DNA from 3 places in the Pseudoalteromonas sp. AWM4_233 genome. Region 1 is predicted to be linked to each of the others. Evidence: predicted binding sites of a transcription regulator. Region 1 holds the regulator's gene; each other region holds the start of a gene.

Evidence for each region. Region 1 encodes sigma-54, which starts transcription at its own class of promoters, with help from an activator protein. Its sites were predicted from a motif close to GTTGGCACGNNNNTNGNNT; they were not measured.
Region 2: flgJ (flagellar assembly peptidoglycan hydrolase FlgJ) is a predicted target of sigma-54. The motif match lies at 1,535-1,553, and genes of this name have one in related genera.
Region 3: ACXAC4_RS01560 (PspA/IM30 family protein) is a predicted target of sigma-54. The motif match lies at 1,639-1,657, and genes of this name have one in related genera.

The regions. Positions count from the first base shown of each region.
Region 1 is NZ_JBSWSZ010000001.1:228,768-232,047, forward strand. Features, by position in the region: gene rapZ (RNase adapter RapZ) at 1-522, opposite strand, end outside; gene ptsN (PTS IIA-like nitrogen regulatory protein PtsN) at 540-992, opposite strand; gene hpf (ribosome hibernation promoting factor) at 995-1,282, opposite strand; gene ACXAC4_RS01100 (RNA polymerase factor sigma-54) at 1,311-2,831, opposite strand; gene lptB (LPS export ABC transporter ATP-binding protein) at 2,879-3,280, opposite strand, start outside.
Region 2 is NZ_JBSWSZ010000001.1:950,808-954,087, forward strand. Features, by position in the region: gene flgH (flagellar basal body L-ring protein FlgH) at 1-383, shown strand, start outside; gene ACXAC4_RS04200 (flagellar basal body P-ring protein FlgI) at 393-1,487, shown strand; gene flgJ (flagellar assembly peptidoglycan hydrolase FlgJ) at 1,590-2,570, shown strand; gene flgK (flagellar hook-associated protein FlgK) at 2,572-3,280, shown strand, end outside.
Region 3 is NZ_JBSWSZ010000001.1:360,507-363,786, forward strand. Features, by position in the region: gene galE (UDP-glucose 4-epimerase GalE) at 1-77, shown strand, start outside; gene dusA (tRNA dihydrouridine(20/20a) synthase DusA) at 253-1,230, shown strand; gene ACXAC4_RS01560 (PspA/IM30 family protein) at 1,699-2,388, shown strand; gene ACXAC4_RS01565 (PspC domain-containing protein) at 2,469-2,669, shown strand; gene ACXAC4_RS01570 (hypothetical protein) at 2,708-3,031, shown strand; gene ACXAC4_RS01575 (copper chaperone PCu(A)C) at 3,109-3,280, shown strand, end outside.

The sequences.
Region 1 (3,280 bases):
AGGGATCCCATGTTTAAAACCAAAAGATAAGAAAGTAATGATAAGTTGCTTATCTTTTTTGCCAAGGATCTGCTCTCGAATGGTTTCAGCTAGCTGGTGTACACTTAAATCTGTCGTATCGAGCAGCACATCTGCGCGTGTGATTAACACATCGAGTAATTTCTTTTCTTCTTTAATTGCTAAATCAAGCGGCAGGTTATTTAAAGAAAGCGGATGCAATCGGCGTGTTTCTGAAAAGCGTTTGATCAGTGCTTGGTCATCACTATCTAAATAGAACAGCGTGGGATTTGCAAAGCCTGGTAAGTATTCAAGAATATCATTAAATTCTTGTTGCTCTTTTGGCAGGTTACGAACATCGATACTGACGGCTATTTTGTCATAGTTATCAGAAACACTTCTAACCAAAGAAGGAAGGAGATTAACTGGAATGTTATCAACACAATAATAACCTAGGTCTTCCAATACCCTTAAGGCAACGGATTTGCCCGACCCTGAGCGACCACTAATGATGATCAGTTCCATGGATTCCTCTCTGTTAATTAATCTTGAAGTGCAATAAGTTGATAGAGTGCCTCATCGTCTTTTGCGTGACGAAGTTGCTTGCAAAACTCTTTGTTGTTTAGTTTATCAGCAATTGCAGCTAAGGTCTTTAGATGTTCTGCATTATTACCTTCAGGTACAAGCATTGCCAAGAGAATATCGACTGGTCGGTTATCTATTGCGTCAAAATCAATACCGTTTTGATTAGTCACTAAAATGGCAAAAATAGTATCAATGCCTGTAAGGCGGCCATGAGGAATAGCAATACCTTTGCCTATGCCTGTGCTGCCTAGTTTTTCCCGCGTTAGGAATGCATCTAATATTTCGTGGGCGTTATGCTCTGGAAGGTGTTGGCTCGCTAATTCACTGATGTACTCTAGCGCACGTTTTTTGCTATTAAAAAGGACCGCAGCTTTACTGCAGTCCTTGTTGATAATCGAGCTAAGTTTCATGGTTAGTGTCGAGTTAATTTCTCTTTGTGTTTGATAACTTGGCGATCGAGTTTATCAACGAGTTTATCAATGGCTGCGTACATATCAGAGTGTTCATCTGAAGCGAAAATTTCACCGCCATTTAAATGAACGGTAGCTTCGGCTTTTTGTACCAGCTTCTCAACATCTAAGATCACGTGAACGTTATTAATGTGATCAAAATGCCTTTCTAGCTTTGCAAACTTCGTGTTTACATAGTCTCTTAATGAATCTGTAATTTCTACGTGACGACCAGTTAAATTTAGTTGCATAAGCATTTTCCTTCTCTTGGTTTACGTCTTAAATCAAGCTCTTACGCTGATTTGACGGTGGAATAGAGAGTGACTCGCGGTATTTCGCAATTGTACGACGTGCCACTTTGATTCCCTGTTCTGCCAATATATCTGCAATTTTGCTGTCGCTCAATGGCTTAGCTGTATTTTCTGCAGCAATTAGCTTTTTGATCAATGCTCTAATCGCAGTCGATGAGCATTCACCTCCGTTTTCAGTGCTTACGTGACTTGAGAAGAAGTACTTCAACTCAAAAATGCCACGGGGTGTATGCATGTACTTCTGAGTGGTGACACGAGAAATGGTAGACTCGTGCATCTCGACCATCTCAGCAACATCATTCAAAACCATAGGCTTCATTGCCTCAGGTCCATGTTCAAAGAATGCCTGTTGTTGTTGCACAATGCAATTGGTAACTTTCATTAAAGTGTCATTACGGCTTTCTAAGCTCTTAATAAACCATTTTGCTTCTTGTAGGTGAGAGCGAATGAATTGGCTGTCAGTGCTTGATTTTACTGAGCGTGACATTGCCGCATAATGATCATTAACCCTAATTTTAGGCATACATTCAGGGTTTAGCTCAACAACCCAGCGGCCTTTTACTTTTTTCACCGACACATCAGGAATAACATACTCAGATTCTTCACGAATAATGCTGGCGGCAGGTTTAGGATTAAGGCTGTGAATGAGTGTCATCACTTCTTTTAACTCAGGCTCTTTGAGCTTGGTCTTTTTCATGATAGTGCGGTAATCACGGCTGGCCAGCAAATCAATATGCTCGCTTAACACCATTTTTGTTTCAGCTATGAAAGGCGTGTCTGCATCAAACTGATTGAGTTGAATACATAAGCATTCTTGTAATGAGCGAGCGGCAATACCTACAGGGTCAAAGAGTTGAATACGCTTTAATACAGCTTCTACTTCATCGAGTTCAATTAACTCTTCGTCATTGCCTTCATTAATACTTTCTAGGAGTTCTTCGGTACTAACAGTAAGTAAGCCTGCATCATCAACGGCTTCAACAATGGCAACGGCAATGGCTTTATCGGTTGGGCTGAATGGCGTGAGTTCTAATTGCCACATTAAATATTCGTGTAATGTTTCAGTGGTCTCACCCTGATAAACCGTTTCGTCTTCAGGCATAGGGCCGCTACTGGTGCTCGGTGCTGCACTCATGTACTCGTCCCATGTCACATCCATCGCGAGATCGTCACTGACAGTGTCTTTACTCAGTGCTGCATCGCTATCGAGTTCGTAATCGCTGGTCGGTTCATCACCGTGACCATCATCAGTAGAGTTAGAGAGTTGCTCGCTAGAGTCAGTGTCTTTGGTCGCTTTGTCTGAATCATTGCCATCAGTACTTGGCTCTAATTCCGACTCATCTACTTCGAGTAAAGGGTTGCTATCCAGCGCTTCTTGGATCTCTTGCTGTAGATCAAGTGTGCTCAATTGCAGCAAGCGAATTGCTTGTTGCAATTGTGGTGTCATGGTTAGTTGCTGCCCCATGCGCAGCTGTAGCGATTGCCTCATGTATTTCTAACAATCCTTTTTGTTATTTGGATTATGTCTTGCTTTAACTATAGACGGAATTGTTCACCTAGGTAGACGTCTCTTACGGTTTGATCAGCTAAAACTGACTCAGGCGTACCTGACGCGATTAATTCACCATGTGAAACAATATAAGCTTTCTCACAAACATCAAGGGTTTCTCTTACATTGTGATCTGTAATGAGGACACCAATGCCGCGGTTTTTTAAATGCTCAACAATTTTCTTTATATCTAACACCGAAATCGGATCAACGCCAGCAAAAGGCTCATCTAAAAGAATAAATTTAGGGTTTGCGGCTAAAGCGCGAGCAATTTCAACTCGGCGACGCTCACCACCTGATAAAGCCATGCCCTGACTGTCCCGAATATGTTGAATATTAAACTCATCCAGTAAGTCGTCTAAAGTTTGCTCTCTTTGTACTTTATTGAG
Region 2 (3,280 bases), 720 kb from region 1:
TAGTAGGGCTTGGTGGAGCAAACGTAAATATTGGCACTCAAAGTCTTCAGTTCGGAATGAACTCCAGTAACTCTTTTTCAGGCGACAGCCAAGCAAACCAATCAAATAGTCTATTTGGTAATATTTCGGTGAACGTGATGCGCGTACTGCCGAATGGCAATTTGGTTGTTCGTGGTGAAAAGTGGTTAACACTTAATACGGGTGAAGAGTTTATGCGAATAGAGGGCATTATCCGTGCTGCGGATGTTAAGTCAGATAATACGGTAGAGTCGAACCGAATTGCTAATGCGCGAATTCAATATTCAGGTAAAGGTGACGGCCAAGAAGCGCAAAGTGCGGGTTGGTTAGCTAAGTTTTTCTTAAGTACCTTAATGCCATTCTAAGGAACCATGATGAAAATGTTCAAAATAATGACTGCGGTTTTGCTTTTAATTATGAGCCAAGTAGCACAAGCAGAACGGATCAAAGATGTCAGCATGGTCGAAGGTGTTCGTTCCAACCAGTTAGTGGGTTACGGCCTAGTAGTGGGTTTACCTGGTACAGGTGAACAATCTCGTTTTACAGAGCAAAGCTTTAAGGCCATGCTGAGTGGTTTTGGTATCACATTACCAGCTAACTTAAAGCCAAAAATTAAAAATGTGGCGGCAGTGGCCGTGCATGCAGAGTTGCCTCCATTTGTAAAACCCGGTCAGAATATTGATATTACAGTATCTTCAATAGGCAGCGCGGGTAGCTTAAGAGGAGGGACTTTACTGCAAACATTCCTAAAAGGTGTTGATGGTAATGTGTATGCCATTGCACAAGGCAGTTTAATCGTGGGTGGTTTAGGCGCTGAAGGGTTAGACGGAAGTAGAGTTGTTATTAATACTCCTACAGTTGGCCGAGTTCCAAATGGTGCGACGGTTGAACGAGCCGTTGCAAGCCCTTTTACACAAGGTGATTTTATTACTTTTAATCTTAACCGTCCTGATTTTACAACAGCTAAACGTTTGGCTGACACCATTAATGATTTGGTCGGTCCTAATAGTGCAAAGCCAATGGATGCTGCGTCTGTTCGTGTAATTGCGCCTCGTGACCCTTCACAGCGCGTTTCTTATTTATCGACACTTGAGAATTTAGAGTTTAAACCGGCAGACACCTCAGCCAAAATTATTGTTAATTCGCGTACAGGCACGATTGTAATTGGTAAAAATGTCAAATTACAACCAGCTGCGATTACCCATGGTGGCCTCACAGTGACGATTTCTGAAGATCAAATGGTGTCTCAGCCACAACCTTTAGCAAATGGCGAAACGGTTGTTACTCGTCAAAGCATCGTCGATGTGAATCAAGACGACTCAAGAGCCTTTGTATTTAATCCGGGTGTAAGCCTTGATGACTTGGTCAGAGCGATTAATGAAGTAGGCGCTGCGCCAGGGGATTTAATGGCGATCCTTGAAGCGTTAAAAGAGGCTGGTGCTATTAATGGTCAATTAGTCGTCATTTAGTGTTTTATTTATAATCAAATAGTTAGCCTCGCAATTGCGGGGTTTTTTTTGGCTCGATTATTGCTTTGTTAGTGTATGACTAATTTAGTGTAATTGATGAGTATGAATACCAATCCGTTAGAAAAACAAAACTTCTTTGATTTAGGTGACCTAAATGCACTTAGACAAGATGCGTTGAAAAGCGGTGGCGATCAACAAGCATCGAATGAAGCACTAAAAAAAGCAGCAGAGCAGTTTGAATCTATTTTTACGCAAATGCTGATGAAAAGTATGCGTAAAGCCAATGAAGCGATGGAAGATAAAAACAGCCCATTTAATTCAAGTGGTGTGAAGTTCTTTCAAGAGATGCATGATCAACAGCTTTCTTTAGAGTTATCAAAAAAAGGTAGTCTTGGTTTAGCTGATCTTATTGTTAAACAGCTTTCACCTAATGTTGATGGATATAAACCGTCATCCGTACTTCGTAATGATGCACAGTTACCGATGCAAAAGACAACAACTGAGCAGCTCCCAGAGTTTATTCGTCGTCAACCTGAAGTAACGCCAGAGGTTGCTAAAGCAGAAAAAGCAGATGAACAAACTCGCTTTGACTCTCCAGAATCATTTATCAGTGAAATGTGGGAACACGCAAAAACAGCAGCACAGAAAATTGGTTTGAACCCAGCAGTCATGATTGCGCAAGCAGCGCTCGAAACAGGCTGGGGTAAGCATGTTATTGCAAAGCAAGATGGTAGCAGTAGCCTTAACTTATTCAACATCAAAGCGGATAGATCTTGGCAGGGTGAACATGCCAAAAAAATGACATTAGAGTTTGAGAAAGGTTTGCCTGTGAAAAAACAAGCCAATTTTAGAGCTTATGAATCAATTAAAGACAGCATTAATGATTATGTCGATTTTCTTCAAAGTAATCCACGTTACAGCCAGGCATTGAATAACACAGATAAACCTGAGCAGTACCTAGATGAACTTCAGCAGGCCGGCTATGCCACAGATCCAAACTATGCAGAAAAAATAAAGAATGTCTTACAGCGAGGAGAATTTAAACAGATGTTAACGTCGCTAGTACGTCAAGGAGTTAACTAAGATGTCTTTCAATTTAATGAATATTGGTAGTGCGGGGATCAGAGCGAATTCTGAATTACTTCAAACGACCAGTAAGAACATCTCTAACTTAAATACTAAGGGCTATATTCGCGAAAGAACCGAACATAGCACTATGGTGGGTAACCAAGTTGGCCGTGGCGAAACTGTTCGTTTAATTAATGAGTTTGCTCAAAAGCAATTGAATCGTGATATTTCCAATAAAACTTATTACGAACAATTTGTGACTGAGTCATCTCGCGTAGATACTTTGTTTGGTGAAGAGTCTAATAGTTTAAATAACAGCATTAACTCTTTATTCAATAACCTGCAAGAAGCAATGAATTTACCTTCTTCAACGGTCACTCGTTCACTGTTCTTAACGGATGCCCAAAACTTAGTCGATCAGATGGACCGCCTTTCGGGGATTGTTTTTGATCAGAACAATATTGTGAATGAACAGCTCAGTATTATGGCTGATGAAGCCAATAACCTAATCCAAAAGATCAGTGATTTAAATGACAAAGTGGTTGCCGTTGAGCAGCAATCTGGGATCACCAGCGGTAACTCAGTGGTTAATGAACGTGATGAAGCCATCAAAGATTTAGCGGAGCTGGTGGATATTGAGACATTAGATGGCCCGAACGGTGAAAAATTAGTTTTCCTAGGGTCAGGTCAATCATTAGTTATGGAAAATGGCACTTTTAATACGT
Region 3 (3,280 bases), 130 kb from region 1:
GGCAAGCTGACCGCGGTATCGACGAAATGATGGAAGATACTTGGCGCTGGCAAAGCAATAACCCGAGCGGGTATTAATGCTTTTACGATAGCCATGTCATATATTCTAAAACGGTCACATCATGTGGCCGTTTTTATATCTATTAATGAATGGTATAATTTGCAGCTACTTTTGGGCCCTGCCTAATTCAAACCTTATACAATCAAAGCAGCTAAATGCTTTGCATAAAGATCATATAGTTAGAGGTAATTTGTGACGACTCAAGCACTAGACCGCCGTTTTTCTGTTGCACCTATGCTGGATTGGACTGACCGTCATTGCAGAACTTTCCATAGAAAATTGTCTAAACATGCGGTGCTGTATACAGAAATGATCACGACCGGTGCCATTTTATTTGGTAAAGGTGATTATTTGGCGTTTGGTGAGCATGAATTACCTGTGGCACTGCAGCTAGGTGGCTCAGACCCTGAAGCATTGGCAAAGTGTGCTAAGAAAGCCGATGAATATGGTTATAGCGAGATTAACCTAAATGTAGGTTGTCCTTCTGATCGTGTGCAAAACGGTCGTTTTGGTGCGTGTTTAATGGCTGAACCGCAGCTGGTGGCTAAGTGTGTTGCTGCCATGAAAGCGCAAACTGATGTGCCCGTGACGGTAAAAACACGCATTGGTATTGATGAGCAAGATAGCTATGAGTTTTTAACCACGTTGATTGAAGCGGTTAAAGATGTGGGTTGTGATGATTTTATCATCCATGCGCGTAAGGCTTGGTTACAGGGGTTAAGTCCAAAAGAAAACCGTGAGATCCCACCGCTTGATTATCCGCGTGTATACCAGTTGAAAAAAGATTACCCAGATTTACACATAAGTATTAATGGTGGCGTTAAAACCATTGAAGAATGTCAGCATCATTTAACGCATATTGATGGGGTGATGGTCGGTCGAGAAGCTTACAGCAACCCATTTATGCTATCTCAGGTCGATGAGCTGTTGTACGGTGGTGAAGCGTTTACACAAACGCGGCATGAAGTGGTTCGTAGCATGTATGATTACTTTGAAGCGCAAATGAGTGAAGGCGCGAATTTCTGGCATATTGCTCGTCACATGTTAGGTATTTTCCAAAACCAACCGGGTGCGCGAGGGTATCGTCGTCACTTATCAGAAAATGGCCATAAAAAAGGTTCTGGTATCGAGGTAATGGAAAAAGCACTGACATTCGTGCCGGAACTTTAAAGTTTTAGAGTTAAAAAAATAAAGAAGCCGCTAAATCAGCGGCTTCTTTATTTTTATATTCGATGACTTTAATTTTCGTGTAAAAGTACGCGGGATAAACCCGCGTCTACATGTCTAGATTTTTCTGTTGTTGGATTGTCATCCAGGCGAAGGTCAGGATCCAATATTGATAAGATAGACCCTGAAATAAATTCAGGGTGACAAAAATTTAGGTTTATCCTGATAACTCGCAACTCGCAACTCGCAACTCGCAACTCGCAACTCGCAACTCGCAACTCGCAACTCGCTAACTACTCCCCACTGATTAAATTGACTACTTTTTAGTTTATTTAACTAAATCATGAAATTTGTCTCTTCTATAAAAACTCCCAAAAATCATTAAGCTTATGTTTTTATTTGCTTTTATCTTTTGGCACAAAGATTGGAATAGCTCTAGTAACCCAATTGCCAAATGCATAGGAGCAGAACATGGCCTTAATCGACAGAATTGAAGATCTTATTAAATCAGAAATTAATGCGTTTTTAGACAAAGCAGAAGATCCACAAAAAATGACTGCGCAGATTGAGAGTGAGTTACAAGATGCCTTGGCTGAGTGTCGTTCAACTGCTGCACAGATCATCGCAGAGCAGAAAGGCTTATCCCGCCAGCATGATGACTTTGTAAAAGGTATCGAACGTTGGCAGCAGCAAGCAGAGCTAGCGGTAAGTAAAGGTCGTGATGATCTAGCAAAATCGGCACTTATCGAAAAGCAAAAGCTTGTAGATGCTCAGGAAGACAACAAAAAGCAAGCGGCACAATTAGAAGACGCGCTGCACAAGCTGAATGAAGATGCCGCTAGGCTAAGTAATAAAATTGCTGAGGTAAAAGCAAAACAGCAGCAATTTTACAGAGCACAAAATAGTGCATTAGCAAGGTTAAAAGTACGTAGCACGTTAAATAGTGAAGAAGTACAAAATGTTTGCGCACGCTTTTCACAATTAGAGCAAAAAGTGGAGCGTATCGAAGCACAAGTTGAAAGCTACGATATTGGTAAAAATGATGTTTATCAAGAATTCAAACAAATGGAACAAGACGAAAAGCTGAGTGAAGAGCTGGCTGCACTGAAGCAAAAAGTGTCAGACAAGCAGGCTTCAGAAGCATCAACTTCTGCGCAGTAACCAGAAGTTTGCTAGGTATTAATTCGTTTTGATAGGCTCGGCGCAACGAGGCGCCTCCCTAATTTTTCAGGAGTAAGGTTATGAATATGCAACAAACAACGAAAACATGTCGTCGTATTTTAGCGAGAAAGAAAATTGCAGGTGTATGTGCTGGGCTAGCAGAACGTTTTGATTTACCAGTATGGCTAACTCGAGTATTAACTTTGTTGGTATTTTTGAAGTTCCCAATGATGACGGTGATGGCATACGGATTATGCGCTGTACTGTGGCCAAAGCAGTAATTGCTAGATATTAAGTTGTAAAGGTGTAGGAGGTAATTATGAAAACAGCATTGATTTTATTAGCAGCATTACTATTTATTAGCGCATTAAGCTGGGTTCAAACACCTGTTATGTTCTTTGCGATGCCAGAATTTATTTGGGAAATAAGCTGGGTCGGTATCGAGCTATTCGCGCTTTTAGCTGGCATTATTGCTGTGATCGCGCTGGTGGCATTAGTGAGTGTCGGAGTAATTGGATTGGTGTTGGTTGTGCTCATTGGGCTAGTGTTAGCATTATTATTTAATTCCATCTTTATTGCTTTGCCATTACTTATGTTAGTTGGATTAGCTTGGTTACTTAAGGAAGAGTCTCCTGTATATTAGATCTCTACCAGATCAAAGGGTTTCTTGATTTTTCATGCTATGATGTTGCAAGTTAAACTTTTTTCAAAGGAATAAGCATGTTATTAAGAAACCTTTCTCTGGCGGCGGCACTATTACTTTCTGGTTTATCGCAGGCACATGAAGGCCATAGTCACGATCATAGTCATGTACAAAAAGAACTCATGGTGACAGATGCTCAAATTCGTACATTCTTACCGGCGGCAAAATCAACTGCAGCTTATTTCACCA